Regions from separate parts of the Streptomyces sp. NPDC051183 genome, predicted to be linked through region 3. Evidence: riboswitches for the same ligand, from Rfam matches in the RefSeq annotation. Region 3 holds a riboswitch; each other region holds the start of a gene.
The links. Region 3 has a riboswitch for cobalamin ahead of AB0M99_RS10215 (ribonucleoside-diphosphate reductase subunit alpha). Riboswitches for the same ligand answer to the same signal wherever they lie in the genome.
Positions count from the first base shown of each region.

Region 1: linked by a shared signal. The riboswitch ahead of AB0M99_RS14040 (ABC transporter substrate-binding protein) and the one ahead of AB0M99_RS10215 (ribonucleoside-diphosphate reductase subunit alpha) in region 3 are both predicted to bind cobalamin.
Region 2: linked by a shared signal. The riboswitch ahead of metE (5-methyltetrahydropteroyltriglutamate--homocysteine S-methyltransferase) and the one ahead of AB0M99_RS10215 (ribonucleoside-diphosphate reductase subunit alpha) in region 3 are both predicted to bind cobalamin.

Region 1 covers NZ_JBFBBA010000013.1:61,709-71,409, reverse strand. The annotation lists gene AB0M99_RS14085 (tetratricopeptide repeat protein) at 1-128, shown strand, start outside; gene AB0M99_RS14080 (IclR family transcriptional regulator) at 144-926, opposite strand; gene AB0M99_RS14075 (bifunctional 4-hydroxy-2-oxoglutarate aldolase/2-dehydro-3-deoxy-phosphogluconate aldolase) at 1,040-1,708, shown strand; gene AB0M99_RS14070 (PfkB family carbohydrate kinase) at 1,705-2,691, shown strand; gene AB0M99_RS14065 (aldo/keto reductase) at 2,692-3,576, opposite strand; gene AB0M99_RS14060 (glycoside hydrolase family 18 protein) at 3,690-5,024, opposite strand; gene AB0M99_RS14055 (hypothetical protein) at 5,141-5,719, opposite strand; gene AB0M99_RS14050 (ankyrin repeat domain-containing protein) at 5,794-6,528, shown strand; tRNA gene AB0M99_RS14045 (tRNA-Trp) at 6,583-6,656, shown strand; cobalamin riboswitch at 6,765-6,902, shown strand; gene AB0M99_RS14040 (ABC transporter substrate-binding protein) at 6,938-7,927, shown strand; gene AB0M99_RS14035 (iron ABC transporter permease) at 7,924-8,952, shown strand; gene AB0M99_RS14030 (ABC transporter ATP-binding protein) at 8,949-9,701, shown strand, end outside.
Region 2 covers NZ_JBFBBA010000017.1:120,752-130,452, forward strand. The annotation lists gene aceA (isocitrate lyase) at 1-1,067, shown strand, start outside; gene aceB (malate synthase A) at 1,163-2,767, shown strand; gene AB0M99_RS17460 (3-hydroxybutyryl-CoA dehydrogenase) at 2,764-3,648, shown strand; cobalamin riboswitch at 3,826-4,052, shown strand; gene metE (5-methyltetrahydropteroyltriglutamate--homocysteine S-methyltransferase) at 4,221-6,545, shown strand; gene AB0M99_RS17470 (CbtA family protein) at 6,617-7,447, opposite strand; gene AB0M99_RS17475 (CbtB-domain containing protein) at 7,462-7,689, opposite strand; partial or broken gene AB0M99_RS17480 (nitrilase-related carbon-nitrogen hydrolase) at 7,978-8,511, opposite strand; gene AB0M99_RS17485 (LacI family DNA-binding transcriptional regulator) at 8,598-9,629, shown strand; gene AB0M99_RS17490 (hypothetical protein) at 9,618-9,701, opposite strand, start outside.
Region 3 covers NZ_JBFBBA010000009.1:37,042-46,742, reverse strand. The annotation lists gene AB0M99_RS10245 (HD domain-containing protein) at 1-962, shown strand, start outside; gene AB0M99_RS10240 (hypothetical protein) at 1,082-2,092, shown strand; gene def (peptide deformylase) at 2,158-2,793, shown strand; gene AB0M99_RS10230 (helix-turn-helix domain-containing protein) at 2,790-3,758, opposite strand; gene AB0M99_RS10225 (hypothetical protein) at 3,840-4,049, shown strand; gene AB0M99_RS10220 (ribonucleotide-diphosphate reductase subunit beta) at 4,001-5,017, opposite strand; gene AB0M99_RS10215 (ribonucleoside-diphosphate reductase subunit alpha) at 5,017-7,410, opposite strand; cobalamin riboswitch at 7,553-7,685, opposite strand; gene AB0M99_RS10210 (Uma2 family endonuclease) at 7,797-8,381, shown strand; gene AB0M99_RS10205 (YbdD/YjiX family protein) at 8,445-8,639, opposite strand; gene AB0M99_RS10200 (carbon starvation CstA family protein) at 8,636-9,701, opposite strand, start outside.

The DNA of each region.
Region 1 (9,701 bases), on a different contig from region 3:
AGGCCCGGGAGGTACTGACCGCCGCCCTGGCCGAGGCCGAGTCCGTACTGGAGCCGGGCCACCGGCACTTGTGGGCCGCGCGCGAGCTGCTGACCGGCGGCGCGGCCGCCGGACGCGGGAGGGCGTAGCGCCCCGACACCCCCCTAGAGCATCGGCGCGAGGGCGTGGGTCGCCGCGTGCAGGGCGGGGGCGTACGCCTCGATCTCCTCGCGGGAGACCAGGAAGGTGACCGTGGTGACGCTGACCCCGCCGACCGGGCGGCCCGTCGGCCCGAGGATCGCGGCGCCGATGCAGCGGATCGTGGGCTCGTTCTCCTCGTCGTCGAGCGCGAAGCCCCGCTCCCGTACGGCCGCCAGCTCGGTGCGCAGGGCCTCGGGGGTGGTCAGCGTGTTCGGCGTCCGGCCCGGCAGCCCGGTGGCGGCGATCAGTTCCGCCACCTCCCCGGCCGGCAGGTGGGCCAGGATGCTCTTGCCGATGGCCGTCGTGTGCAGCGGCATCCGCATGCCGGTCCGGGAGGCGGTGCGGAAGGGCTGGGTGCCCTCCAGCTTCCGGATGTAGGTGATGGTCTCCCCGCTGTGCAGGGCGAGGTGGACCGTCTGGCCGGTGGACTGCTGGAGCTCCCGCAGGACCCCCTCGATGCTCGCCGGCTCCCCGCCGCTGACCATGGCCGACAGTCCGCGGAGCCGGGGGCCCACCCCGTACCGGCTGTCGCCTTCGGAGCGTACGAAGCCCTGCTCGATGAGCGACGCCAGGATCCGGAACGTGCTCGACTTCGGTACCGCCGCGGCGGCCGTCACATCGGCGAGCCGGTGCGGTCCGCCGGGCGCGGCCACCGCCTCCAGGATGCGCAGGGACTTCTCCAGGGCCGAGCCGGCCGCCGAGGTCCGCCCGCCGCGCGCACCGCCCGCGGTTTCCTCCGTTGACACGGGGCCTCCCGGCCTGTGTAGGGTCTAGACCAAATGGTTCCGCTACATGATACAGAGTTCCACTACGTGGAACAAATGGAGGGGCTGTGTCGTCTGTGCCGCCTGTGCCGTCCGTGCCTTCCGCTCGCGCCGGGTCCTGCCATCCGTACGCGGTCATAGCCGCCCAGCGTCTGCTGCCGGTGCTGCGCAACACCGACGCGGCCGAGGCCGTCCGCCAGGCCACCGCCCTGCTCGCGGCGGGCTGCCGCGCCGTCGAGCTGACCACCTCCACACCCGGCTGGGCCGAGGCGGTCGCCCGCACCGCACCGCTCGCCGACGCGCACGGCCGGCCCGCCCTGATCGGCGTCGGCACCGTCAGCACCGCCGGAGACGCGCACGCCGCGCTCGACGCCGGCGCGGCCTTCCTGATCTCCCCCTACCCGGCCCCCGAGGTCCGGGAGGTCGCCGAGGAGCGCCGGGCCGTCTTCGTCGAGGGCGGCTTCACCCCCGGCGAGATCGCCGCCGCCGCCCGGTCCGCCGGCGCGGCGAAGGTCTTCCCCGCGCACGTCGGCGGACCCCGGTTCATCCGCTCCCTCAAGGCGGTCCTGCCCGAGGCCCTGATCATCCCGACCGGCGGCATCGCACCCGCCGAGGCCGGTGAGTGGCTCGCCGCGGGGGCGGCCGCCGTCGGCATCGGCAGCGGCCTGCCGGCCGACCCCGGCGAACTCGCCGCCGTGTTCGCCGAGCTGGCCCTGCCCTGTTGCGGCCTGGGCGAGTGTGCGGACCGGGGGGCGCGACCGTGACCGCTACTGCTACCGCTACCGCCGGCGCCGCCGAGGCCTACGACGTCCTCGTGCTCGGCGAAGTACTCGTCGAGATCCACGCCGGCACCGCCCTGCGCGACGCCGCCGACGGCACCCCCGCCCGCATCTCCTACTCCGGCGACGCCCTCAACGCGGCGGCCGCCGCCGCGGCCGCCGGGGCCCGCACGGCGCTCCTCGCGGTCGTCGGGGACGACGAGCTCAGTGTCCCGCTGCTGGCCCGCGCCGCCGAACTCGGCGTCGACGTCTCCCACGTACGCCGCGCCCCGCGCCCCAACGGCGCCTACCTGCTCTCCGCCGACCCCGAGGGGGACCGGGAGTTCGTCTACTGGCGCACCCGCAGCGCCGGCTCCACCCTCGGCGTCGAGCACATCGACTCCTGGCGCGGGCTGCTGGCCGGCTCCAAGGCGCTGATCACCGGCGGTATCGCCGGCGCCCTGTCCCCGAGCAGCCGTGCCGCGGTGCTGGCCGCCGCCCAGGTGGTGCACGAGGCCGGCGGCCACCTCTCGTACGACCCCAACTTCCGGCCCCGGCTCACCGGCCGGCGCGAGGCCAGGGAACTGCTGGCCCGGATCGCCCCGCTGACCGGGCTGCTCAAGAGCTCCTGCCCGGCCGACGCGGTGGCCCTGGTCGACACCGCCGACCCGGCCACCGCGGCCGCCCGCTACCGCGCACTCGGGGCCCGTACGGTCGCCGTCACCGCGGGCGCCGGCCGGCTGCTGCTCGACGACGGTGCGGGAGCGGCGTACCACCCCGTACCCGTCAACCCCGACCCGGTCGACGCCACCGGCGCCGGGGACTGCTTCACCGGCACCACCACCGCACGGCTCGCTCTGGGCGACCGCCTCGCGCAGGCCGTCGGGTACGGGCTGGCGGCCGCCTCCCTCTCGGTGTCCGGCCGCGGGGGCACCGGGGGCATCCCGGCCTTTGCCGACACGGCCGCCCTGGCCGCCGCGCAGCGCTGACTACGCGGCTTCGAGCAGGGCGATCTCCTCGGCCGACAGCCGCAGCGCGCCCGCGGCGATGTTCTCGGCCAGGTGCTCCGGATTCCCGGTGCCGGGGATCGCCAGCACGTGGGCGCCGCGGTTCAGCGTCCAGGCGAGGCGCAGCTGGGCCACCGAAACCCCGTGGGCCGCGGCGAGTTCACGTACCCGCTCGTCCTCGGCCGCGACGACACCCGCCTCCCGGCCGGCGCCCGCTATGGCGAAGAACGGCACGAAGGCGATGCCCTGCTCCCCGCACGCGTCCAGGAGGGCGTTCGCCTCGGCCGGGGCGCCGATCCCGTACGAGTTCTGCACGCACACCACCGGCGCGATGGCCCGGGCCTCGGCGAGGTGGTGGGCGCCGACGTTGGAGATCCCGAGGTGCCGGATGAGCCCGGCGGTCCGGAGCTCGGCGAGGACCCCGAAGTGCTCGCCGAGCGGCTCGGCGGCGGCCGAGGACGGCAGGCGCAGGTTGACCACGTCCAGGTGGTCGCGGCCCAGCTGGCGCAGGTTCTCCTCCACCTGCCCGCGCAGTTGCCCGGGCTCGGCCCACCACCAGGCTCCCGAAGGGTCCCGGCCGGGGCCGACCTTGGTGGTGATCACGATGTCGTCGCCGTACGGGGCGAGGGCGTGGTTGATCAGCTCGTTCGCGGAGCGGGTCGGGGAGAAGTAGAAGGCGGCGGTGTCGATGTGGTTGACCCCGAGCTCGACGGCGCGCCGGAGCACGCCGGTCACCCGTTCCCGGTCGCTGGGGGAGCCGTCCGCGAGGTGGGTGAGGCGCATCGCGCCGAATCCCATGCGGTTGACGGTCAGGTCGCCGAGCCGCCAGGTTCCCGCGTCGGCCGCGTTGATCTTGTCTGAAGTCATCCGGTGAGGGTAACCGGGCGGCCGCGCGGGCGGGCGCTGCCTGGCGCGCCGCCGGACCGGACACTTCCGCGGCCCGGCGGCGCTGTCGGTGGAGCTGGGTGAGTGGACCGGGGTCAGTGTCCCCGCAGGCCCTGGTCGACGGCCGTCATCAGCTCGCCGTCGGAGGTGTCGGCGTCCAGGGACCAGAACATGGCGCCGCCCAGGCCGTGCTCGCGGATGTACCGGGTCTTGGTGCGCAGCACCTGCGGGTCGTCGTACGTCCACAGCGTGCTGCCGTCGAAGAGCCAGGCGTGGCCGCCGCGCCGGTCGCGGTGGACCTTGTACGTCCCCGAACCGGCCAGCTCCTTCAGCGCCTTGTAGTCCTCGTACCCGGCGGACCAGGTGGCCGGCGCCGGACCGGTGGCCGGCTGTCCCATGCCGTCCCCGCCGCCGCTCACGCCGGTCCAGCCCTGCCCGTAGAACGGCATGCCCATCACCAGCTTGCGCGCGGGCGCGCCGCGCCGCTCCCAGGCCTCGACCGTTCCGTCCACGCTGAAGTCGCCGCGGGCGTACAGGGCGGACTGCTGAGCCGTGGTCTTCTCGCCCGAGACGTGGAAGTCGTAGCCCTGGAGGGTCACGAAGTCGAGGTCGCGCATGATCCGGCGGACGTCGAAGCCCGCGTCGATCTTGGCGGGCGCGGTCGGAACGAAGGCCGTCAGCTCGTACTTCGTCCGCTTGCCCTGGCTGCGGGCGTACCTGTCCAGCTGGGTGCGGAACTCCTTGACCAGCTCGGTGAAGTTGCGCTTGTCCTCCGGGCGGTAGGTGGTGTCGGCGTCACCGGCCGATCCGGGCCACTCCCAGTCGAGGTCGATCCCGTCGAAGACGTCGGCGGCCGCGCCCGCGCCGCCGCGGGTGCCGTCCTGCGGCAGGTTCCCCTTGATGTAGAGGTCGATGCAGGACTCCACGAGGGCCTTGCGGGAGGCCGGGGTCAGCGCGGCGTCCGAGAAGTGCGTGGACCAGCTCCAACCGCCCAGCGAGAGCAGGACCTTGAGGCCGGGGTGCTTGGCCTTGAGCTCGCGCAGCTGGTTGAAGTTGCCGGCGAGGGGCTGTTCCCAGTCGTCGGCGACGCCGTCCACGGAGTTCTCCGCGTCGAGCGGGCGGACGTAGTCGGCCCAGGCGTCGGCCTCGCCGGGCACGTTGCCGGTGAAGCACTTTCCGTCCGCGCCGATGTTGCCGAAGGCGTAGTTGATGTGGGTGAGCTTGCCGGCGCTGCCGTTGGCCTCCAGGTCCTGGACCTGGAAGTCCCGTCCGTAGACGCCCCATTGGGTGAAGTAGCCGACCCTTTTGTACGGGGAGCCGCCGCGGGCGCCGTCGCCGTCGCCGTGGGCGGAGGAGGCGGGCGCGAAGGCGGTGAGCAGGGAGAGGGAGCAGGCGGCGACGGCCAGCCTGCCGAGCATGCTGCGGCGCATGGGCTTCCTTTACGGGCGCGGGGGAGTGGTGCTCCGGGGCCGTGCTGTGCGTGCGCTGTGCATGCGGAAACTATTGGTCTGGACCAGAGTCGGTCAAGAGGGCGGATCCGGCTGCCTCAGGACAGGCTCCAGTGGCCGACGTCGTCGGCGAGGCCGCCGTTCAGGGCGAACTGCACCGCGGCGAGCGGGGCGCCCTCGGGCAGCCGGAAGGTGACGAAGCCGTGCGCCGTGCCGCCGGGGCCGAGGGTGACGGTGTCGGGGAAGGCTGGACCCGCCTCCGTCGAGATGCCGGTGCCGGTGTACCGGTGCCCGTACGTGTCCAGCAGGTGCGCGGCCGCGGCCGGGGAGTCCTCGTACACGGCGGTCCCGGTGTTCTCCAGGCGGAACTCCACGGAGACCAGGCGACCGGTGCCGCCGGGCACGGGCCGGGTCGGGTCCGTCGCGTCGGCCGGGCTCGTCGGGGTCGCCGGGTCCGCCACCCGGCTGAGCGTGACGTCGAGCCGCTCGCCCGGCCCGTCGCCGGAGAGCGGGACGGTCTCGCCGGAGGCGCCGGCCGCGCCCAGCAGGGCGGGCACGAGCAGGATCGCCACCGCCAGCCGCGCCGCCCGCACCCGGGCCCGGACCCGGGCCCGGGGCAGCGCCCCGGCGGCGCGCTCCCCGCGGCGCATGGCGGAACCTGCCGTCCGACGGATCACCCCGCCCACGATCCTCCGCGTCCCCCGGTCCCGCCACCGGCCGGAGCGGCGCGCGCCCTCGTAGCCTGAGCTCCATGCTCTCCCTCGAATCCGGCGACCCGCTCGCCGTCTCCGTCTCGGCAGCGATCCGCGCCGGCGACCTGTCGGAGCTGCGCCGGCTCCTGGACGCGAACCCCGGGCTCGCGACCTGCCGCATCGTCCGGCGGGGCGCGGCCGCCGGGGAGCGCAGCCTGCTGCACATCGCCACCGACTGGCCGGGGCACTACCCGCAGACCGCGGAGGTGATCCACGCCCTGGTGGCCGCCGGGGCGGATCCCGGAGCCCGGTTCGTCGGGTCGCACGCGGAGACCCCGCTGCACTGGGCCGCCAGCAATGACGACGTGGCCGCCGTCGACGCGCTCATCGCGGTGGGTGCGGACATCGAGGCCCCGGGCGCCCTTCTCGGCGGCGGCACCCCGCTGGCCGACGCGACCGGCTTCGGCCAGTGGCGCGCCGCGCGCCGCCTCCTCGACCACGGCGCCCGCGCCGACCTCCAGGACGCCGCGGCCCTCGGACTCCTGGACCGGGTGGAGGAGTTCATCGCCGCCGGCGCGTCCCGGGAGGACATCACCAGCGCCTTCTGGGGGGCCTGTCACGGGGGCCGACTGTCCACTGCCCAATACTTGTTGTCTCAAGGGGCGGACATCGACTGGATCGGCTACGGCGACCTGACGCCCCTGGACATCGCTCTGACCAGCGACGATGGCCCCCTCATCGCGTGGCTCCGGTCCGCCGGCGCCCGCACGAGCCGCGAAATTCCCGTGAGTTGATCCCCGAATTCAGTGGATCTTCGGCGCCCGCCGTGTCATGGTTGGTCTCGCCGAAGGGGTGTAGCTCAGCTGGTCAGAGCGCCGGTCTCCAAAACCGAAGGCCGCAGGTTCGAATCCTGCCGCCCCTGCAATGCCGTACAGCGGCCCCGTTGTGACGGAACGCCCGGGCGCGAGACCCCTCGCACCTGGGCGTTCGTCGTTTCCCCGCGTCACCGCCGAGGTGCCCGCCGCCGGGCGTCTGGCAGACTGGGGCGCGTTACCCAGGCGGTGCAGGACAGGAAACCGGTGCGAATCCGGTGCGGTCCCGCCACTGTGACCGGAGCCCGCCCGCGGGAGCCGGGAGTCAGACACTGACGCACCGCCTCTTCACTTCGACCAGGGGACGCGGATCCCCCGGAGAGGCTTCGCCATGTCGCGTTCTCGCGCACTCCTGCGGGCATTTGTGCCGGTTTCACTCCTGATACCCCTGGCCGCCTGCGGTGGTTCCCCGGATGGGGGAGACCCGTCGGCAGGGGCCGCCGCCGCGCCGGGGTTCCCGTACACCGTCACGAACTGCGGGGTCAGCAGCACCTATCAGACCCCGCCCCGGCGAGCCGTCGCCATGAACCAGCACGCGGCCGAGATCCTGCTCGCCCTCGGGCTGGAGGAGCGGATCGCGGGGACCGCCTACCTGGACGACGCCGTACTGCCCGCCTACCGGCCCGCCTACGACAAGATCAAGGTGCTGGCCAAGGAGTACCCCTCCAAGGAGGTCCTCCTCGGAGCCGACCCCGACTTCGTCTACGGCGGCTACTCCAGCGCCTTCGACAAGGCGCAGGGCCGCGACCGCGAAGGACTCGCCAAATCCGGCATCAACTCCCGGCTCAGCGTGGAGTACTGCACCGAAGGGCCGGTCGGTCTCGACCAGCTCAAGACCGAGATCACCGAAGTGGCGCGGACCTTCGGCGTGCCCGAGCGCGGCGCGAAGCTCATCGAGGACGAGCAGCGCCGCATCGACGCCGTCACCGCACGGGTGAAGGACCGGGCCAAGCCGTCCGTCTTCGTCTACGACTCCGGCGAGGCCTCCGCCTTCACCTCGGGAGGCAATGGCATCGGCAACCAGATCGTCTCGCTGGCGGGCGGGACGAACACCTTCGCCGACCTCAAGGACACCTTCGGCGACGTGTCGTGGGAGAAGGTCATCGAGCGGAAGCCCGAGGTCGTCCTCATCTACGACTACGGCGGCACCACCGTCGAAGCCAAGAAGCAGCGCCTGTTGAACGATCCCGCGCTGGCGCAGGTTCCCGCGATCAAGAACCAGCGCTTCGTCGTGCTCCCGCTCTCCTCGGCCGTGCTCGGCGTACGCGTCGCCGACGCCGTCGAGTCCCTGGGCCGCCAGCTGCACCCCGACGCCCCGTGAGGCGGTGCCGTACCCCGGTCGTCCTCCTCGTGCTCGGTTGCGCCCTGGCCGCGTCCGCGGTCGCGGGCCTGGCCCTCGGGCCGGTCCGGATCGCGCCCGGCCGGGTGCTCGACATCCTGCTCGCCGGACCCGGCCCGAGCGGCGGAGCCTTCGGTTCCATCGTGTGGGACGTGCGCATGCCGCGGGTGCTGCTCGGGGTCTTCGTCGGCGCGGGGCTGGCTGTCGCGGGCACCGTGCTCCAGGCCCTGGTGCGCAATCCGCTGGCCGACCCCTTCCTGCTCGGGGCCTCCTCCGGGGCCTCGGCGGGAGCGGTCGCGGTCATCGTCCTCGGCGCGGGCGCGGGGATCGCGGGCGGGGTCGGCGTGCCGCTGGCCGCCTTCATCGGGTCCATGGGCGCGCTCGTCTCCGTCTACGCGATGGCCCGGCGCGGCGGCACCATGACCACCGGCCGGCTGATCCTCGCGGGCGTCGCCGTCCAGTACGTGCTGTCCGCCCTCACCAGCCTGGTGCTGGTGCTCGCCGCGCACCCCAACCAGGTCGCGAGCGTGCTGTTCTGGACCCTCGGAGGCCTGGGCGGGGCCCGCTGGGACGAACTGGCCCTGCCCGCCGTCGCACTGCTCGTCGGCACCGGACTGCTCCTCGCCCTGGCCCGGCCGCTCGACCTGCTGCTCGCGGGCGAGGAGGGCGCGCGCACGCTGGGCCTGGACACCGGGCGGTTCCGCGCGGCCGTCTTCGTCCTGACCTCCCTCGTCATCGGCGTACTGGTGGCGTACAGCGGGGCGATCGGCTTCGTGGGGCTGATGGTTCCGCACGCCGCCCGGATGGTCGTCGGCGCCGGACACCGCGCGCTGCTGCCGGTGGCCGCGCTGGGCGGGGCGGTGTTCCTGACCCTGGCCGACCTGCTGGCCCGTACCGCCGCGGCGCCCGAGGAGATCCCGGTCGGCGTGGTCACGGCGCTGGTCGGCGGCCCGTTCTTCCTGTGGATGCTGCGCAGGTCCACCCGTACCGAGGGGGTGGCCGGATGACGGCGGATCCGGGATCCCGGCCGGCGGAACTCGAGGTCGAGGCCGTGCGTTACGAGACCGACGGGCAGACGCTGCTGCACGGAGTCGACCTCGTCGCCCGCCCCGGCGAAACGGTCGGCGTGGTCGGCCCCAACGGCAGCGGCAAGACCACACTGCTGCGCTGCGTCTACGGCGCGCTGCGGCCCACGGCCGGGCGCGTACTGCTGGACGGCGCGGACGCGGCCTCACTGGGCGCCAAGGACCGCGCCCGCCGGGTGGCGGTCGTGCCGCAGGACGCGGGCGGCACCTTCGGGCTGACCGTGCGCGAGGTCGTGGCGATGGGGCGCAGCCCGCACAAGCGGTTCTGGGAGCATGACGGTCCTGACGACGCGCGCCGCGTCGCCGGGGCCCTGGAGACCGTCGGCGCGGCCGCCTTCACCGGGCGCCGCTTCGACGAGCTCTCCGGCGGGGAGCGCCAGCGGGCCCTGGTGGCCCGCGCCCTGGTCCAGGACCCGGGTCTGCTCGCCCTCGACGAGCCGACCAACCACCTGGACATCCGCTACCAGCTGGAGATCCTGGCCCTGGTCCGCTCCCTGCCCGCGACGGGCCTGCTCGTCCTGCACGACCTCAACCTCGCCGCCGCGTTCTGCGACCGGCTGTACGTGCTCTCCGCCGGGCGGGTGGCCGCCTGCGGGACGCCGCAGGAGGTCCTGACGGAGGAGTTGCTGGGCGAGGTGTACGGAGTCCGGACGCGCATCGGGATCCACCCG
Region 2 (9,701 bases), on a different contig from region 3:
GCGGTCAGGCCGTCCAGCAGGTGCGCGCCGGCCTCCAGGCGATCTACCTCTCGGGCTGGCAGGTCGCCGCCGACGCCAACCAGGCCGGGCACACCTACCCCGACCAGTCCCTGTACCCGGTCAACTCGGTCCCGCAGGTGGTCCGCCGGATCAACAACGCGCTGCTGCGCGCCGACCAGATCGCCACCGCCGAGGGCGGCAGCGACACGACCGACTGGCTGGCGCCGATCGTCGCGGACGCGGAGGCCGGCTTCGGCGGCCCGCTGAACGCCTTCGAGCTGACCAAGGCGATGATCGCCGCCGGCGCCGCCGGCATCCACTACGAGGACCAGCTCGCCTCCGAGAAGAAGTGCGGCCACCTCGGCGGCAAGGTCCTCGTCCCCACCTCCCAGCACATCCGCACCCTGAACGCGGCCCGCCTCGCCGCCGACATCGCCGACACCCCGACCGTGATCATCGCCCGTACCGACGCCCTCGCCGCCAACCTCCTGACCAGCGATGTCGACGAGCGCGACGCCCGGTTCGTGACGGGCGAGCGCACCGCGGAGGGCTTCTACCGCGTGCAGAACGGCATGGCCCCGGTCATCGCCCGCGGCCTCGCCTACGCCCCGTACGCCGACCTCATCTGGGTCGAGACGGGCACCCCGGACCTGGAGCAGGCCCGCGAGTTCGCCGAGGCGATCCACGCGCAGTACCCGGACCAGATGCTGGCCTACAACTGCTCGCCTTCCTTCAACTGGAAGGCCGCCCTGGACGACGACCAGATCGCCAAGTTCCAGCGCGAACTCGGCGCGATGGGCTACCGCTTCCAGTTCATCACGCTCGCCGGGTTCCACTCCCTCAACCACGGCATGTTCGACCTGGCCCGCGGCTACGCCGAGCACGGCATGACGGCCTACGTCGACCTCCAGGAGCGGGAGTTCGCCGCGCAGGCGCAGGGCTTCACCGCCGTCAAGCACCAGCGCGAGGTCGGCACCGGCTACTTCGACCTCGTCTCCACCGCCGTCAACCCCGCCTCCTCCACCACCGCGCTCTCCGGCTCCACCGAGGAAGAGCAGTTCCACTAGAACACCCGCCCAGGTCCAGCCGTTTGCCGTCCGACGGCGCCCGGGGCCCTTCCCGCCCCGGGCGCCCGCCGCCCCACGCCGAGGAGAAGAACCGCATGTCATTCACGCCCCTGACCGGCAGTGTCCGGGTCCTCGGCGCGCCGGGTGAGCGCCACGAGGAGATCCTGACCCCCGAGGCCCTGGAGTTCCTCGGCCGGCTGGACGGCGCGTTCGCCGGCCGCCGCCTGGAGATCCTCAAGGAGCGCCGCCGCCGCTCCGCCCACCTGGCCTCCGGATCGCCCCTCGACTTCTCCCGCGCCACCGCGGCCGTCCGTACCGACACCGGCTGGCGGGTCGCTGCGCCCGCACCCGGGCTCACCGACCGCAGGGTCGAGATCACCGGCCCGCCGGAGCGCCGCATGGCGGTCAACGCCCTCAACTCCGGCGCCCGGGTGTGGATGGCGGACTTCGAGGACGCGACGGCCCCCACCTGGGGCAACGTCATCGGCGGCCAGCTGAACCTGCTCGATGCCATCGAGCGCCGCATCGACTTCACCACCCCCGAGGGCAAGGAGTACCGCCTCGGGCAAGAGCTCGCCACGATCATGGTGCGCCCGCGGGGATGGCACCTCCTCGAAGAGCACCTGGAGATCGACGGCCGCCCCGTCCCGGCATCGCTGGTCGACTTCGGGCTGTACTCCTTCCACTGCGCCCAGCGCCAGATCGACGCCGGCCACGGCCCGTACTTCTACCTCCCCAAGCTGGAGAACCGGTACGAGGCCCGCCTGTGGAACGACATCTTCCTGTACGCCCAGGACCTCCTCGGGATTCCCCGCGGCACGGTCCGCGCGACCGTCCTCATCGAGACGATCACGGCGGCCTTCGAGATGGAGGAGATCCTCCACGAGCTGCGCGACCACAGCGCGGGCCTGAACGCCGGCCGCTGGGACTACCTCTTCAGCCTGATCAAGAACTTCGGCCACCGCACCGACTTCCAGCTCCCGGACCGGGCCGCGGTCACCATGACCGCCCCCTTCATGCGGGCCTACACGGAGCTCCTCGTACGGACCTGCCACCGGCGCGGGGCCCACGCCATCGGCGGGATGGCCGCCCACGTCCCGAGCCGGGACGCGGAGGCCAACACCGCGGCCCTGGCGAAGGTACGGCTCGACAAGGAGCGGGAGGCCGAGGACGGCTTCGACGGCTCCTGGGTCGCACACCCCGGGCTCGTCCCCGTCTGCCGGGAGGTCTTCGGCAACGTCCTGGGGGACCGGCCCCACCAGCTGGAGCGGACCCGCGAGGACGTCGAGGTGGCCGCCGCCGACCTGCTGTCCGTCCGCCGGATCGCCGCCCCGCCGAGCTCCGAGGGCATCCGCTCCAACGTGGCCGTTGCCCTGCGCTACTTCGACGCATGGCTGCGCGGCAGCGGCGCCGTCGCGCTGAACGGCCTCATGGAGGACGCCGCGACCGCGGAGATCGCCCGCGTCCAGATCTGGCAGTGGCTCCGCCACGACCGGGTGGACCGGGGCACGGTCATCGACCTCCTCGACGCCGAATGCGCCGCCCTGGAAGCCGAGGACCCCGAGGCACTCGTCCTCGAAGCGCGCGAGGTCTTCGTGGACACGGCACTGTCGGGCCGACTCCCCGCCTTCTTCACGCCCGAGGCCTACACCCGCCACCTCGTCCGCAGCGCCGCCCTCACCGCGCAGGTGAACGCGTGAACGCCGCGGTACGGCCGAGCCCGATCCGGCGCGTCGGCATCGTCGGCGGGGGCCGGATGGGCGCCGGCATCGCCGAGGTGTGCGCCCGGGCCGGTCTGGACACCGTCGTCGCCGAGTCGGACGCCGCGGCCGCTCTCGCCGCCCGGGAGCGGATCGCCGTCTCCCTGGAGCGCGCCGTCCAGCGGGGCAAGCTGGACCGCCTCTCCGCGGAGGACGCGCTGGCCCGACTGCTGTTCACGGGGGACCTGGAGGATCTCGCCGACCGCCAGCTGGTCGTCGAGGCGGTCACCGAGAACCCCGACGTCAAGACCGAGATCTTCACCGCCCTCGACAAGATCGTCGCGGACCCCGGTGCGGTCCTCGCCACGAACACCTCCGCGATCCCCATCATGCGCCTGGGCATGGCGACCGGACGCGCCGACAGGGTGGTGGGCCTGCACTTCTTCAACCCCGTGCCCGTACTGCCGCTCGTCGAGGTCGTGTCCTCCCTCCACACCTCGGCGGACACCCTCGCCGCCGTGGAGGCCTTCGCAGGGGAAACCCTGGGCAAGACCACGGTCCGCTCCCGGGACCGGGCCGGATTCGTCGTCAACGCCCTGCTGATCCCCTACCTGCTGTCGGCCGTCCGGATGGCCGAATCCGGCTTCGCCAGTGCCGAAGACGTCGACGCCGGCATGGAACTGGGCTGTGCCCACCCGATGGGTCCGCTCAAGCTCGCCGACCTCATCGGCCTGGACACGGTCGCGGCCATCGCGGAATCCCTCTACGAGGAGTTCAAGGAACCGCTCTACGCCCCGCCCCCGCTGCTCCAGCGGATGGTGCAGGCCGGGCTCCTCGGCCGCAAGAGCGGCCGCGGGTTCCACACGTACGGCCGGGGCTGAGGGGCCCCGGCAGGTCTCCGGGCCGAGGGTGCCCGGAGGTGCGCGGGAACGGTGGGGTACGGCGAGTGGTGTCGCCGTACCCCACCGCACGTGCGTGCGCGCCGCGTTGACGCCCCTCCCGCCGGGAACCGGGAACCGGGACACGGGGCCGGGGACGGGGACCGCGGGACATCCCTTAAGGTGGCCGATGCAGCTGGTTCGCCCCGTCCGCCAGGCGGGATGCGTCGTAAGAGGGAACCCGGTGGGAATCCGGGACTGCCCCGCAGCGGTGAGCGGGAACGACCGCCGTCATACGCACTGGGACCGGACAACGGTCCTGGGAAGCGACGGCCAGTAGGTGCCCGCCGGGAGACCGGCAGGCGTGCCCGCGAGTCCGAAGACCTGCCCGTTGCCCGCACGCGGACGTATTCCGCGGGCGGATATCCCGGTGACCTCGTGGGCGGGTCGGCGTACACAGCGAGCGGCACGTGCGGTGTTTCCTCCCGCGGCGTGGTCCGCACGTTCTGTCGTCCCTTCGCGTCCGCGTCCCGTCGTCCGGGATGTTCTGGACACATCTCGCGAAGGAGAGTTCCGTGACAGCGAAGCCCGCAGCCGCGGCAGCACGAGCCACCGTGTACGGCTACCCCCGCCAGGGTCAGAACCGCGAACTGAAGAAAGCGATCGAGGGCTACTGGAAGGGCCGGGTCACCGCAGACGCCCTCCGGGAGACCGCGGCCGGACTGCGCCGTTCCCACTGGCAGCAGCTGGCCGACGCCGGCATCAGCGAGGTCCCGACCGGCGACTTCTCGTACTACGACCACGTACTGGACACCAGTGTCATGGTCGGCGCAGTCCCCGGGCGGCACCGCACGGCCGTGGCCGCCGACGCGCTCGACGGCTACTTCGCGATGGCGCGCGGCACCCAGGACGTGGCCCCGCTGGAGATGACCAAGTGGTTCGACACCAACTACCACTACCTGGTCCCCGAGCTCGGCCCCGACACCGTCTTCACCGCCGACCCGGCCAAGCAGGTCGCCGAGCTGGAGGAGGCCCTCGCGCTCGGCCACACCGCCCGCCCGGTGCTCGTCGGCCCGATCACGTACCTGCTGCTGGCCAAGCCGGCCCCCGGCGTGGCAGCGGACTTCGAGCCGCTGGCGCTGCTGGACCGGCTGCTCCCCGTCTACGCCGAGGTCCTCGCAGCCCTGCGGGCCGCCGGGGCGCAGTGGGTCCAGCTCGACGAGCCCGCCCTGGTGCAGGACCGCACCCCGGCCGAGCTGAAGGCCGCCGCCCGCGCCTACCGCGACCTCGGCGCCCTGACCGACCGCCCCGAGCTGCTCGTCGCCTCGTACTTCGGCCGGCTCGGCCAGGCCCTCCAGGTGCTCGCCGCCTCCCCCGTCGAGGGCCTGGCGCTCGACTTCACCGAGGCGGGCAGCGCCAACCTGGAGGACCTCGCGGCGGTCGGCGGGCTGCCGGGCAAGCGGCTGGTGGCCGGTGTCGTCAACGGCCGCAACATCTGGATCAACGACTTCGAGAAGTCGCTGGCCACCCTCGGCACGCTCCTGGGCCTCGCCGACCGGGTGGACGTCGCCGCCTCCTGCTCCCTGCTGCACGTCCCGCTCGACGCCTCCGCCGAGCGCGACATCGATCCGCAGGTCCGCCGCTGGCTCGCCTTCGCCCGGCAGAAGACCCGGGAGGTCTCCGTCCTGGCCCGAGGGCTCACCGGAGGCACGGACTCCATCGCACCCGAACTCGCCGCGAACCGGGCCGACCTGGCCTCCCGCGCCGCATCGGCCATCACCCACGACCGGGCCGTCCGGGCCCGCACCGCGGCCGTCACCGACGCCGACGGCCGCCGCTCCCAGCCGTACGCCGACCGGGCAGCCGCCCAGCGGGCGCACCTGGGCCTGCCGCTGCTGCCGACCACGACCATCGGGTCCTTCCCGCAGACCGACGAACTGCGCGCGGCCCGCGCCGACCTGCGCGCCGGGCGCATCGGCACGGCGGGCTACGAGGCACGCATCAAGCGCGAGATCGAGGAAGTGGTCTCCTTCCAGGAGAAGACCGGCATCGACGTCCTCGTCCACGGGGAGCCCGAACGCAACGACATGGTGCAGTACTTCGCCGAGCGGCTCACGGGCTACCTGGCCACCCAGCACGGCTGGGTCCAGTCCTATGGCACCCGCTACGTCCGCCCGCCGGTCCTGGCAGGGGACATCTCCCGCCCCGAGCCGATGACCGTCCGCTGGACCTCCTACGCCCAGTCCCTGACGGCCAAGCCGGTCAAGGGCATGCTGACCGGCCCCGTCACCATGCTGGCCTGGTCCTTCGTACGAGACGACCAGCCGCTCGGCGAGACCGCCCGCCAGGTGGCGCTCGCCCTGCGCGACGAGGTGGGAGACCTGGAGGCGGCCGGCACTCCGGTGATCCAGGTCGACGAACCGGCCCTGCGCGAGACGCTGCCGCTGCGCGCCGCCGACCACGAGCAGTACCTGGCGTGGGCCACCGAGTCCTTCAGGCTCACCACCAGCGGGGTCCGGCCGGACACCCAGATCCACACGCACATGTGCTACGCCGAGTTCGGCGACATCGTCCAGGCCATCGACGACCTCGACGCCGACGTCATCAGCCTGGAAGCCGCCCGCTCGCACATGCAGGTCGCCCGCGAACTCGCCGCCCACGGCTACCCGCGCGAGGCGGGCCCCGGCGTCTGGGACATCCACTCCCCGCGCGTCCCCAGCGCCGAGGAGGCGGCCGGTCTGCTGCGCACCGGCCTGGAAGCCATCCCGGCCGAGCGGCTGTGGGTCAACCCCGACTGCGGACTGAAGACCCGTGGTTGGGCCGAGACCCGTGCCTCCCTGGAGAACCTCGTCGCCGCCGCCCGCGAGGTCCGCTCCGCTCTCGCGGCCGACAACGCCTGACCCCCGAAACGGGTCCGGGGCCGGACACCCATGGGTGTCCGGCCCCGGACCGGCTGCGCTGTCGCGCGGGGTCAGCCGACGGCCGACACCGCGCGCGGCGCGGGGGCCTGCGCCCCGGCAGCATCGGTGCGGTGGGCCAGCAGTCGCTGCGCGAGGAGGCCGAAGACGACCCCGAACACGACCCACAGCACGATCTGGACGGAGATCGACGCGACCCGGAACTCCCACAGCAGGGCCGCGGGGAAATCGGGCTTCACGGCGTCGCTGTTGTCCGGAAGGACGAGGAAGGCCAGCGCGGTGGCGGCGACGAAGCCCGCCCCGGCGGCCAACGTCGCGTTCCAGTTGCCCAGTCGCGGGGCGAGCCGCCGGCCCAGGATGATCGCGCCGACGCCGAGCAGGACGCTGAGCAGGATCATCAGGAAGAACAGCGTGGTGCGCTGCCCGATGGTGTCCGGGTTGCCGACCGCCGGCGGGGTGGCCGGGTACTTCAGGAACGGCACCAGATAGGCGGTGGCGAAGGCGGCCGCCGCGGTGAGCGCGGCCGTGGCCCGGGGGCTGAAGCGCCCGACGCGGCCCAGCGCGAAGGAGAACGCGAGGGAGGCGATGCCGCCCAGCGCGACCCCGTAGACGAGGACGCCGGTGGCGAGGCCGACCGTGGACTGCACGGGCCGGCTGACGAGTTCTTCCTCCTCCTCGGCGGCGGGGGCGGCCTCGCCGCCGCCGTGACCGGCGTGGCCGGCCGCGGGAGCGGCTTCCTTGGCGGCCGCGGCCTCTTCGACGGCGATGGACCCCCGTACCGGGGGCTCACCGACCACGTAGGCGACGGCGAAGGCGAACAGACCGGCGATCAGGCCCGCGAGCATGCCGCGGACCAGGAGACCTCTGACAGTGGAGGCGTACATGGTGCGTGTGCCTCTCAGTGGCAGGGGAAGCCGAGCAGATGACGTCCGTCGTGCACCCATTCGTGCACGCCCTCGCCGGAGAACACGGCGGTGGCGCCCTGCTCCGCACCGACGAAGTACAGGGCCACGAGCATCAGCAGGCCGACGAAGACCGCCCAGGGCAGGACCGCCCGGACGGGCAGCGGAGCCGACGGGGAGACGGCGGGTGCGGGTATGGCAGCGGAAGCGACGGCCTCGGCCATGGTGGAACCTCCTCGGGGAACAACGCGTCCCATAGGGTGGTACAGGACGACGGTCCTCGGGTCTGACTCGCCGCGGCCGCCACTCCGAGGAGGAGTGCCGTCGCAGGACACAGTGGCGCGACCATGCCGGATTCACACCGGACTTCCGTCTCGCCGTCGTCGCTATATGTCGATGTCGCCGTGACGCTACAGCCCGCGCACTGCTGGACCAAGCGGATGAGGCCCTGATCACATGCGGTTTCCGCGCCCCGGGACGGCGCACCGCACGCCGTGATCCCCTCCGCGGACCTACGCGGTCCGGGCGCCGGGTTCCTCGGTCAGCGGTGCGTACGCGTCGGGGCGCCGGGTGCCGAGGAACGGGAAGAGCTCCAGCCAGTCCCGGCGCGCGTCCAGGTCGAGGTCGGCCACCAGTACGGCGGCCTCGTCGCGCGGGGCTTGGGCCAGGACCCGGCCGTAGGGGTCGGCGATGAAGGAACTGCCGTAGAAGGTGAGGCCGTTCTCGGAGCCGATGCGGTTCGGGACGACCATGAAGGTGGCGTTGGCGGCGGCGTTGCCGGTGATCACGCGCTGCCAGATCGGCTGGGTGTCGAAGCCGGGGTGGCCGGGCTCGGAGCCGATGGCCGTCGGGTAGACCAGGATGTCGGCGCCGGCCAGCGAGTAGGCGCGGGCGAGCTCGGGGAACCACTGGTCCCAGCAGGTCGGCAGCCCGAAGCGGGCCTCGTCGACCAGGGCCACGGGGAACGCGTCCGCCCCGGCCGGGCCGGGACGGAACCAGCGGTCCTCGTAGTAGCCCTCGGTCACGGGGATGTGGGTCTTGCGGGATGCCGGAACGTTCCGGCACGGGTGAATGTAGGCCATGCCGGAACGTTCCGGCAAGGCGGGGGGCGCAGCACCTAGAATTCGGAACCGTGACCGCCCGAACCGTGACCCTGCTCGACGTCGCCCGCGCCGCGGGCGTCTCCAAGAGCACCGCCTCCGACGCCCTCCACGGTTCCGGCCGGGTGGCCGAAGCCACCCGCGACCGGGTACGGGAAGTCGCCGAGCAGCTCGGCTACCGCCCCAACAGCGCGGCCCGGCGCCTGCGCCGGGCCAGCACCGGCGCCATCGGCCTCTATCTGCCGCAGACGGCCACCCGGCTCGACTACTACATGAACCTCGCGTTCGGGGCCGTGGAGCGCGCCCAGGAGGAAGGCCTCGACGTGGTCCTCCTCGGCTCGGCAGCCGGCGCGCACGGGCCGCTCGCCTCCCGTGTCGACGGGCTGCTCGTCATCGACCCCGAGCTCGGCGACCCCGCCTTGCCGGAACTCCTGGACGCCGGAGTCCCGGTGGTCACCGGCGAGCGGTACCCGGGCCCCAGCCCCACTCCCGCGGCGGCGGTGGTCTGCGACAACGCGGCCTCTCTCAGCGCCCTCCTCGACCACGTGCACGCACGGGGTGCGAAGTCGCCCGCCCTGCTCGCACCCGAAGCCACCTCCTCCTGGGCCCAGGCCCTGCGTACGGCGGCCGCGAGTTGGAGCGCGGAGCACCGCATCCCCGTCGCCGTGCGCACCGTCCCCTTCGCCGCGACCCCCGCCGAGGCCGGCGACCGCACCCGCGCCCTGCTGGCCGCCGACCCGGCCGTGGACGCGGTGATCTGCGCCCCAGACGGGGCGGCCCCCGGCGTGCTGCGGGCCGCTACCGCGCTCGGCCGGAGCGTCGGCGGCGATTTCCTGCTCGCCTCGTGCGTGGACGGCGTCGCCGCCCGGAGCTGCGACCCGCCGATCACCGCGATCGACCTCCGCCCGGCCGAGTACGGCAGGGCCTGCGCCGACCTCCTGGGCGACGTCCTCGCCGGCCGCGCCCCGTCCGGCACGGTCCGCCGCCACGACTGGCTGCTCGAAACCCGCGCTTCGACGGGGAGCGGCGGCCCGGGCGCCGATGCGGCCCGGTCAGGCCGCTGATCGCCGACGGACCTCCAGCCACTCCTCCACCACGTCGTCGCAGTCGTCCAGGGCGGGATCGCGGGTCCCGTC
Region 3 (9,701 bases):
GGATCGTCCCGCACATCGCCCGCGGCCGCGGGCCCGCCCTCGACCACCTGGCCCGCCGGGTCCTCACCGTCGCCTTCGCCGCCGTCTGCTTCCAGCCGCTGTACAACTCGGGCCGGCTGGAGGACCGGGTGGGGCAGGGCCCGTACCTCGTCCTCTTCCTGCTCTTCCTGCTCGGCCTCACCGCGCTGTGCGACGCGGTGCTCGCCGCCGCCCTCGCCGGGGCCCGCACCGGCTGGCCGTACGGCCCGCTCCTGCGCGACGAGCTGCGCGCCCAGCTCGGCATCGGCTCCGCGATCTGCGCCACCGGGGTCGTGATGGCCCTCGGCGTGGCCGGTGCGGGCCTGTGGGCGGTGCCCGTCTTCAGCGTGCCGCTGCTGCTGACCCAGCTGTCCTTCCACCGGATCACCGCGATCCGCACGACCTACCGCCAGACCATCACCTCCCTGGCCCGCGCCACCGAGATCGCCGGCTACACCAGGCCCGGCCACTCCCGCAGGGTCGCCGCGCTGAGCTGCGCCGTGGGCCGGGAGCTGGGCCTGTCGGAGCGGGAGCTCGGGGTGCTGGAGTACGCGGCCCTGATGCACGACATCGGCCAGCTCGCCCTCGTCGACCCGGTCCCGGCCGGGGCCACCGCGGAGCTGCCGGCCGCCGAGGCCCGGCGGATCGCCGAGCTGGGCGGGGAGGTGGCCCGCCAGACGGGGGTGCCGGCCGAGGTCGCGGTGGTGGTGGAGCGCCAGGCAGACCCGTACCGGGAGCAGCCCGTCGCCGCCCGGATCGTGCGCACGGTGAACGCGTACGAGGACCTGGTGGGCGGGACTCGTCACCCGACCGGCTCACTGGCGGCCCTGGAGCGGCTGCGCCTGGGCACGGGGCACGACTATCAGCCAGAGGTCGTGGAGTGTCTGGCCAGGGTTCTGGCCCGGGGCGGACGGGGCAGCGTTGTTCCTGTCCAGGCTGGGTAACCCATGGGTAATGAGCGGCCGTCCGAGTGGGCATGGTTGGATGCCAGTGAGAGTGTCCGCAAGGCTGCACCGTTGTCACCCGGCTACCGCCGGGTGGTGCCCCCAGGCAGGCGGGAATCGTGAGGATCTTCGGGAAGGTACGGCATCGGCCCTCCGCTTCGTGGCGGCAGGCCACCGACCGCGCGTTCACGCTGATCGGCGACGGGCGGTACGAGGACGCGGGCGCGCTCCTGACCAGAGCCGCGGACCTGGAGCCCTGGCTGTCCGAGTCCTGGTTCAACCTGGCCCTGCTGCACAAGTTCCGGCACGACTGGGAGCAGGCGCGGGCCGCCGGACTGCGCGCCGTGGCCCTGCTGGACCGTGAGACCGGCGCCCCGGACTGGTGGAACGTCGGGATCGCCGCGACCGCGCTGCAGGACTGGCCGCTGGCCCGGCGCGCCTGGCAGGCGTACGGGCTGAAGGTGCCCGGGGACCCCCACGGCGCCGGAGCCCACAACGGGCGGCACAGCGGCGAACCGGTCGGCATGGAGCTCGGCAGCGCCGCCGTGCGGCTGTCGCCCGAGGGCGAGGCCGAGGTGGTCTGGGGCCGCCGGCTGGACCCGGCCCGCATGGAGGTCCTGTCGATCCCGCTGCCCTCCTCGGGGCGGCGCTGGGGCGAGGTCGTCCTGCACGACGGGGTCCCGCACGGCGAGCGGGTCACCGCGGCCGGCCCCTCCTACCCCGTCTTCGACGAGATCGAGCTGTGGGCGCCCTCCCCGGTGCCGACCTGGGTGGTGCTGCTGGAGGCGGCCACCGAGGCGGACCGCAACGCGCTGGAGCAGCTGGCCTCCGACGCCGGTTTCGCCGCCGAGGACTGGTCGTCCTCGGTGCGGCTGCTGTGCCGGACCTGCTCGGAGAGCGCGATGCCGAGCGGCGAGGGCGACGGGGAGCACCTGGACCCGCACGACCACAGCGAACCGGGGCACCCCGGCCCGCTGGGGCACCGTACGGCGGGGTCCGGATCCCTGTGGGTGCCCGAGCGCGAGTGCGGGATCGCGGCACCGGCCGGTCTGGTGCGGGGTCTGCTCGACGGCTGGGTCGCGGACAGCCCGGACACCCGTGAATGGCGGGATCTCGAAGAGGTCTGCTGACCCGGCACCGTAGGCTGTACCGGCACATTGTGAACGGGTGGACTTACGGAAGGCGTACGGCGGACATGGCGCAGCAGGAGAACGAGGTCGTCGAGATCGTCAACGACGGTTACGTCGTGGACACCGAGGACTGTGAGGCGCGCGAGCTCGCCCACCGCGAGCGCGGCACGGCCCGCCCGATCACGGTCGTCGGCAATCCGGTGCTGCACCGGGAGTGCAAGGACGTCACCGAGTTCGGCGACGAGCTGGCGCAGCTGATCGACGACATGTTCGCCAGCCAGAAGGCCGCCGAGGGCGTCGGCCTGGCCGCGAACCAGATCGGCGTGGACGCCAAGGTCTTCGTCTACGACTGCCCGGACGACGACGGCAACCGCCACACCGGTGTCGTGATCAACCCGAAGCTCGTCGAGCTCCCGGCCACCGCGCGCGTGCTGGACGACTCCAACGAGGGCTGCCTGTCGGTGCCCACCGCGTACGCCTCGCTGGCCCGCCCGGACTACGCCGAGGTCACCGGCCAGGACGCGCAGGGCAACCCGATCAAGGTGCGCGGCACCGGCTACTTCGCGCGCTGCCTGCAGCACGAGACCGACCACCTGTACGGCTACCTGTACATCGACCGGCTCTCCAAGCGCGACCGCAAGGACGCGCTGCGGCAGATGGACGAGGGCACCCCGCGCTACGAGACCGCCCCCAACGCCTAAGCGACGGCCTGCGGGCCCCGGAAGGCACGCCTGAAGGAATTCGGCGTGGTGCCCAGGGTCCGCAGGAAGTGGTGGCGCAGGGCGGCCGCGTTGCCGAAGCCGCAGCGGCCCGCGATGGCGTCGACGGTCTGGTCCGTGGACTCCAGCAGCTCCTGTGCCAGCAGCACCCGCTGGCGCAGCACCCACTGGTACGGGGTGGTGCCGGTCTCCTGGAGGAAGCGCCGGGCGAAGGTGCGCGCGGACATGTGCGCGCGCTCCGCGAGCTGCTCGACGGTGATCTCGTCCTCCAGGTGGCGGGCCATCCAGGCGATGACCTCCCCGACCGTGTCGCAGGCGGTCCGCGGGAGCGGGCGCTGGATGTACTGGGCCTGCCCGCCGTCCCGGTGGGGCGGTACGACCATCCGCCGGGCGATGGTGTTGGCCACCTCGGCCCCGTGCTCCTGGCGGACCACGTGCAGGCAGGCGTCGATGCCCGAGGCGGTGCCGGCGGAGGTGATGACCTGCCCCTCGTCCACGTAGAGCACGTCCGGGTCCACCTCGGCCCGCGGGAAGCGGCGTGCCAGTGCCGGGGCGTGCATCCAGTGGGTGGTGCAGCGGCGCCCGTCCAGCAGTCCGGCCGCGCCGAGCACGAAGGCCCCGCTGCACACGCTGAGCACCCGTGCCCCGCGGTCCACGGCCCGGCGCAGGGCTTCGAGGAAGGGCTCGGGGTAGTCCCGTACGGGCGCCTGCCGGTCGGCGGGCAGGCAGATCAGGTCGGCCTCGTCGAGCCGCTCCAGGCCGTACGCGGGCGCGATGGCGAAGCCGACGTCGGCCATGGTCAGGGTGCCCTCCTCGGCCGCGCACACGGCGAAGTCGTACACCGGCAGGCCCTGCGCGCTGCGGTCGATCCCGAAGACCTCGCAGAAGATCCCGAACTCGAAGGGGGCCACTCCGTCGACGAGGGCCACCGCCACGTTTTTCAGCATGCCTACAGTGTGGCAGTAATTCGATGATCCATGACAGTCCTGCCACTGTCCGGTTCTCGCCGCTCTGACGAGAGTGGATGCATGACCACTTTCCTTGACTACCTCGTCGTCCTCGCCGTCGCCGCCCTGCTCCTCGCGCCGTCCCTGTACGGCACGGCCCGGGAACGCAGAATCGACCGGCAGCTGCGCAAGGCGGCTGCCGGCCGATCAGCGGTTCACGCGACCCCGGTGACCCGGTCGGCTCAGAAGTCCTCGTCCAGGTCGACCGTGCCCTCGACCGCGACCTGGTAGGCCGACGGCCGGCGCTCGAAGAAGTTCGTCAGCTCCTGGACGCCCTGGAGCTCCATGAACGAGAACGGGTTCTGCGAGCCGTACACCGGCGGGAAGCCGAGGCGCACCAGGCGCTGGTCCGCGACGCACTCCAGGTACTCGCGCATCGACTCGGTGTTCATGCCCGGCAGGCCGTCACCGCACAGGTCGCGGCCGAACTGAAGCTCCGCCTCCACGGCCTCCTTCAGCATGTCGGTGACCTGCTGCTGGAGGGCGTCGTCGAAGAGCTCCGGCTCCTCCTTGCGGACCGTGTCCACGACCTCGAAGGCGAAGTTCATGTGCATGGTCTCGTCGCGGAACACCCAGTTGGTGCCCGTCGCCAGGCCGTGCAGCAGACCCCGCGAGCGGAACCAGTAGACGTACGCGAAGGCGCCGTAGAAGAACAGGCCCTCGATGCACGCGGCGAAGCAGATCAGGTTCAGCAGGAAGCGGCGCCGGTCGGCGGCCGTCTCCAGCCGCTCGATCTTCTCGACCGAGTCCATCCACTTGAAGCAGAACTGCGCCTTCTCGCGGATGGAGGGGATCTCCTCGACCGCGTCGAAGGCGGCCGCCCGGTCGTCCGGGTCGGGCAGGTAGGTGTCCAGCAGCGTCAAGTAGAACTGGACGTGCACGGCCTCCTCGAACAGCTGGCGCGACAGGTACAGGCGCGCCTCCGGGGAGTTGATGTGCTTGTACAGGGTCAGCACGAGGTTGTTCGAGACGATCGAGTCGCCCGTCGCGAAGAACGCGACCAGCCGGCCGATCATGTGCTGCTCCGCGGGCGTCAGCTTCGCGAGGTCGGCCACGTCCGAGTGGAGGTCGACCTCCTCGACCGTCCACGTGTTCTTGATCGCGTCCCGGTAGCGCTCGTAGAAGTCCGGGTAGCGCATGGGCCGGAGCGTGAGCTCGAAGCCCGGGTCCAGGAGGTTCTTCTTGTCGGTGGAGCTCATTACTGGCAGGCCTCGCAGGACTCGGGGTTCTCAAGGGAGCAGGCGAGCGCTTCCGCGGCCGCGGCCTCGGCGGCTGCGTCGGCCGGCGGGAGCGCCGCGGGGGTGGCGGCCTGCGCGGCGCGGGCGATCTTCGTCGCCGGGCGCGAGCGCAGGTAGTACGTGGTCTTCAGGCCCTGCTTCCAGGCGTACGCGTACATCGAGGACAGCTTCCCGATGGTCGGCGTCTCCAGGAACAGGTTCAGCGACTGCGACTGGTCGAGGAACGGCGTACGGGCCGCCGCCATGTCGATCAGGCCGCGCTGCGGGATCTCCCACGCCGTGCGGTACAGCTCGCGGACCTCGGCCGGGATCCAGCCGAAGCCCTGCACGGAGCCGCTGGACTCGCGCAGCGCCTCGCGGGTCTGCGCGTCCCAGACGCCGAGCTCCTTCAGCTCCTCCACCAGGTAGCCGTTGACCTGGAGGAACTCACCGCTGAGCGTCTCGCGCTTGAAGAGGTTGGAGACCTGCGGCTCGATGCACTCGTACACGCCGGCGATCGAGGCGATCGTCGCCGTCGGGGCGATGGCGAGAAGCAGCGAGTTGCGCATGCCGGTCTTCGCGACGCGGGCGCGCAGCGCGTCCCAGCGCTCGGGCCAGTTCAGCTCGATGCCCGCGTAGTGGTCCGGGTGCAGGACACCGCGGGCGGTGCGGGTCTGCTCCCAGGCCGGCAGCGGGCCGCTGCGCTCGGCGAGGTCGCAGGAGGCCTCGTACGCGGCGAGCATGATGCGCTCGGAGAGCTTCGTGGACAGCGCCTTCGCCTCGGGGGAGTCGAAGGGCAGCTTCAGCTTGAAGAAGACGTCCTGGAGGCCCATCGCGCCCAGGCCCACCGGGCGCCAGCGGGAGTTGGAGCGGCCGGCCTGCTCGGTCGGGTAGAAGTTGATGTCCACCACGCGGTCGAGGAAGGTCACCGCGGTGCGGACGGTCTCGTCCAGGCGCTCCCAGTCGATCTCGCCGTCCACCACGAAGGCACCCATGTTGACCGAGCCGAGGTTGCAGACGGCCGTCTCGCCGTCGTTGGTGACCTCGATGATCTCGGTGCACAGGTTGGAGGAGTGGACGACCGAGCCCGGCTCGGCGGTCTGGTTCGCCGTGCGGTTGGAGGCGTCCTTGAAGGTCATCCAGCCCTGGCCGGTCTGCGCGAGGGTGCGCATCATCCGGCCGTACAGGTCGCGCGCGGGCATGGTCTTGCGGGCCAGGCCGTCCGCCTCGGCCTTGCGGTAGGCGGCGTCGAACTCGTCGCCCCACAGGTCCACCAGCTCGGGGACATCGGCCGGGGAGAACAGCGACCAGTCGGCGTCGGCGTTCACGCGGCGCATGAACTCGTCCGGCACCCAGTGGGCGAGGTTCAGGTTGTGGGTGCGGCGCTGGTCCTCGCCGGTGTTGTCGCGGAGCTCCAGGAACTCCTCGATGTCCGCGTGCCAGGTCTCCAGGTACACGGCGGCGGCGCCCTTGCGGCGGCCGCCCTGGTTCACGGCGGCGACGGAGGCGTCGAGGGTCTTCAGGAACGGCACGATGCCGTTGGAGTGGCCGTTCGTACCGCGGATCAGCGAACCGCGGGCGCGGATGCGGGAGTACGAGAGACCGATGCCGCCGGCGTGCTTGGAGAGGCGCGCGACCTGGTGGTAGCGGTCGTAGATCGAGTCGAGCTCGTCCAGCGGGGAGTCCAGCAGGTAGCAGGAGGACATCTGCGGGTGCCGGGTGCCGGAGTTGAAGAGCGTGGGGGAGGACGGCAGGTAGTCGAGGCGGCTCATCAGCCGGTAGAGCGAGGCCACTTCCTCGACGGCGCGCAGGCTCTCGTCCTCGGCCAGGCCGCAGGCCACGCGCAGCATGAAGTACTGCGGGGTCTCGATGACCTGGCGGGTGATCGGGTGGCGCAGCAGGTAGCGGCTGTGCAGGGTGCGCAGGCCGAAGAAGCCGAAGCGGTCGTCGGCGCCCTCGGCGAGCGCGTGCTCGACCAGCGCGTCGAGGCGGTTCGCATGGGTGCGTACGAATTCGGCCGTGCGGTCGGCGATCAGGCCCTCGCGGTGGCCGACCTCGACGGAGGCGGAGAAGGGGGTGGCCCCCTGGCTCGCGGCCTCGTCGGCGACGGCGAACGTCAGCAGGCGCGCGGCCAGCCGGGAGTACGCCGGGTCCTCGGAGATCAGACCGGCGGCGGCCTCGGTGGCGAGCCCCCGCAGCTCGGCCTCGTCCGCGGTGGAGCTGCGCCCGCGCAGCGCGGCGGCGGCGACCCGGCCGGGGTCGGTGTCGGGGAGGTCGGCCGTCAGCTCGGTGAGAGTACGCAGCAACGCGGTCCCGGGACCCTCAGCTGCGGGCTGGTCGGACTCGGCGCGCGGCGCGGCAGGCGCGATGGTCACGGGGGGAGCTCTCCCTCGCTCGGCCCGGTCATCGGCGGGGCAGGGCGCGAGCGGGCGCATGCGGGCGTGGCAGGATCGCGTCCCCCGCATGGCGTCCACCGGCCCAACCGCGAGGCCCGGACGTGTCGGCACCCGGTTCGGTCGAGCCGGGCGCGCTGTCGGCAGGTCCTCGGACTTGGTGTCCGGTAGCCGGACACTTCATACCGTTGCGGGACAGTTCCGGATTCGCACCGGATTCCCCTGCGGCGACAGCAGCCATGAGCATACATGTGGGGGCGGCTGCATGCGGTAGCCCCCACATGTTGTGTCGGCTGCGACGTGCCGTCCGTGTGTCGTACCTCTCCGCTATCGTCGGAGACTGCACCGTCGAGGAAGGCGAGCGAGGCATGACCGTGATGACTGACCGGCCCCACATGCTGACCGAGGATTTCGAAGCCGTGGCGCGTATAGCGGCCCGCGAGCGAGTGGGGACGCGGCTGGAATTCATCGACGGGGTTATCAGGAGTAAGGCCATGCCGGACGGCGACCACCAGATGATCATCCAGTGGCTCACCCGGATCTGTATGCAGTACCGGCCGGAACTCTGGCTGCACCCGGGGCAGGGGATCAAGGCGCAGGAGTACCGCGCAGGCCGGGCGATTCCGGACGCGGCGCTGGCACCCTCCGGAGCGTTCGTCGGACAAGGCGACTGGGTCGAGCCAGGGCCGATCCTCATGGCCGTCGAGGTGACATCGTGGGACTCCGATACCCGTCGGCGGGACCACGTCGAGAAGCCTCGTGCCTACGCGGAGACCGGCATCCCCGTGTACCTGCTGATCGACCGGGCCAAGTGCGAGGTCTCCGTCTACAGCCAGCCCAACGGGCAGCGGTACGAGAGCACCCACGTCGTGGCATACGGCAAGGACGTCGAGCTCCCCGACCCCGTCGGCATCACCTTGCAGACCGAGGTCCTCAAGGACTGGGTGCGCTGATCAGGCCGAAGGGCCCCGCCGTCCCGATGCGGGACGGCGGGGCCTTCGTGCACCCAAGTGGGCTCAGCAGCAGCGGAACCCCTCGCGGGGGTCGGCCTCGCGGGCGTCCGTACGGGCGCGTTCGAAGGCCCGGCGGGTCATCGGCCGGGCCTGCGGGTCGTGGGAGCGGGCGTGGGCCGCGTAGCGGTCGTAGGCGGCCTCGCCCGAGAACTCCCGTACGTAGTACCGGACCCTCGCGAGCACGCTGCGCAGGCTCATGACGCCGCCGGCTCCTTGACCCGGCCGCCGCCCGAGTCGAGCCCGGCGGCGGCGAGCTCCGCCCGCTCCTCGGCGGTGGGGATCAGGCCGGCCGGGGCGACGATCTTCGACTCCGTCCACGGGACCTCGGAGAGCGCGACCGCGCCGGGGTTGCGGACGGCGGCCAGGCAGGTGCGGGCGGCGTCCAGCAGCACGATGACGATCAGGACCGCGAAGAGCACCGACAGGACCCCGTCCACGGTGGCGTTGGTGACCACGGTGTGCATCTCGTCCATGTTCTTGGCGGGCTTGAGGACCTTGCCCGCGTCGATGGCGTCCTGGTACTGGTCGCGCCGGGCGAAGAAGCCGACAGCCACGTCCGAGGAGAAGATCTTCTGCCAGCTCGCGGTGAGCGTGACGGCCACGTCCCAGGCCAGCGGCACACCCGTCACCCAGGCCCACTTGAGCCTGCCGGACTTGACCAGCAGCGTGGTGCAGACGGCCAGCGCGACCGCCGCGAGGAGCTGGTTCGCGATGCCGAACAGCGGGAAGAGCTGGTTGATGCCGCCCAGCGGGTCCTTGACGCCGACCCACAGGAAGTAGCCCCAGCCGCCGACGACGATCGCGCTCGCGAACCAGACGCCGGGCTTCCAGCTGACGTCCTTGAAGGACTTGTGGACGTTGCCGAGGGTGTCCTGGAGCATGAACCGGCCGACGCGGGTGCCGGCGTCCACGGTGGTCAGGATGAAGAGGGCCTCGAACATGATGGCGAAGTGGTACCAGAACGCCTTCAGCGAGGCGCCGCCGATCACGGACGAGAAGATCTCCGACATCCCGAGCGCGAAGGTCGGCGCGCCGCCCGTGCGGGAGAGCAGGCTCGTCTCCTCCACGTCCTTCGCGGCCTGGGCGAGGTCCCCGGGGGAGATGGCGAAGCCGAAGTTGCCCACGGCCTGCGAGGCCGACTCGACGGTGCTGCCGACGACGCCGCCGGGGGAGTTGATCGCGAAGAACAGGCCCGGCTCGATGATGCAGGCCGCGATGACCGCCATGACGGCGACGAAGGACTCGGTCAGCATGGCGCCG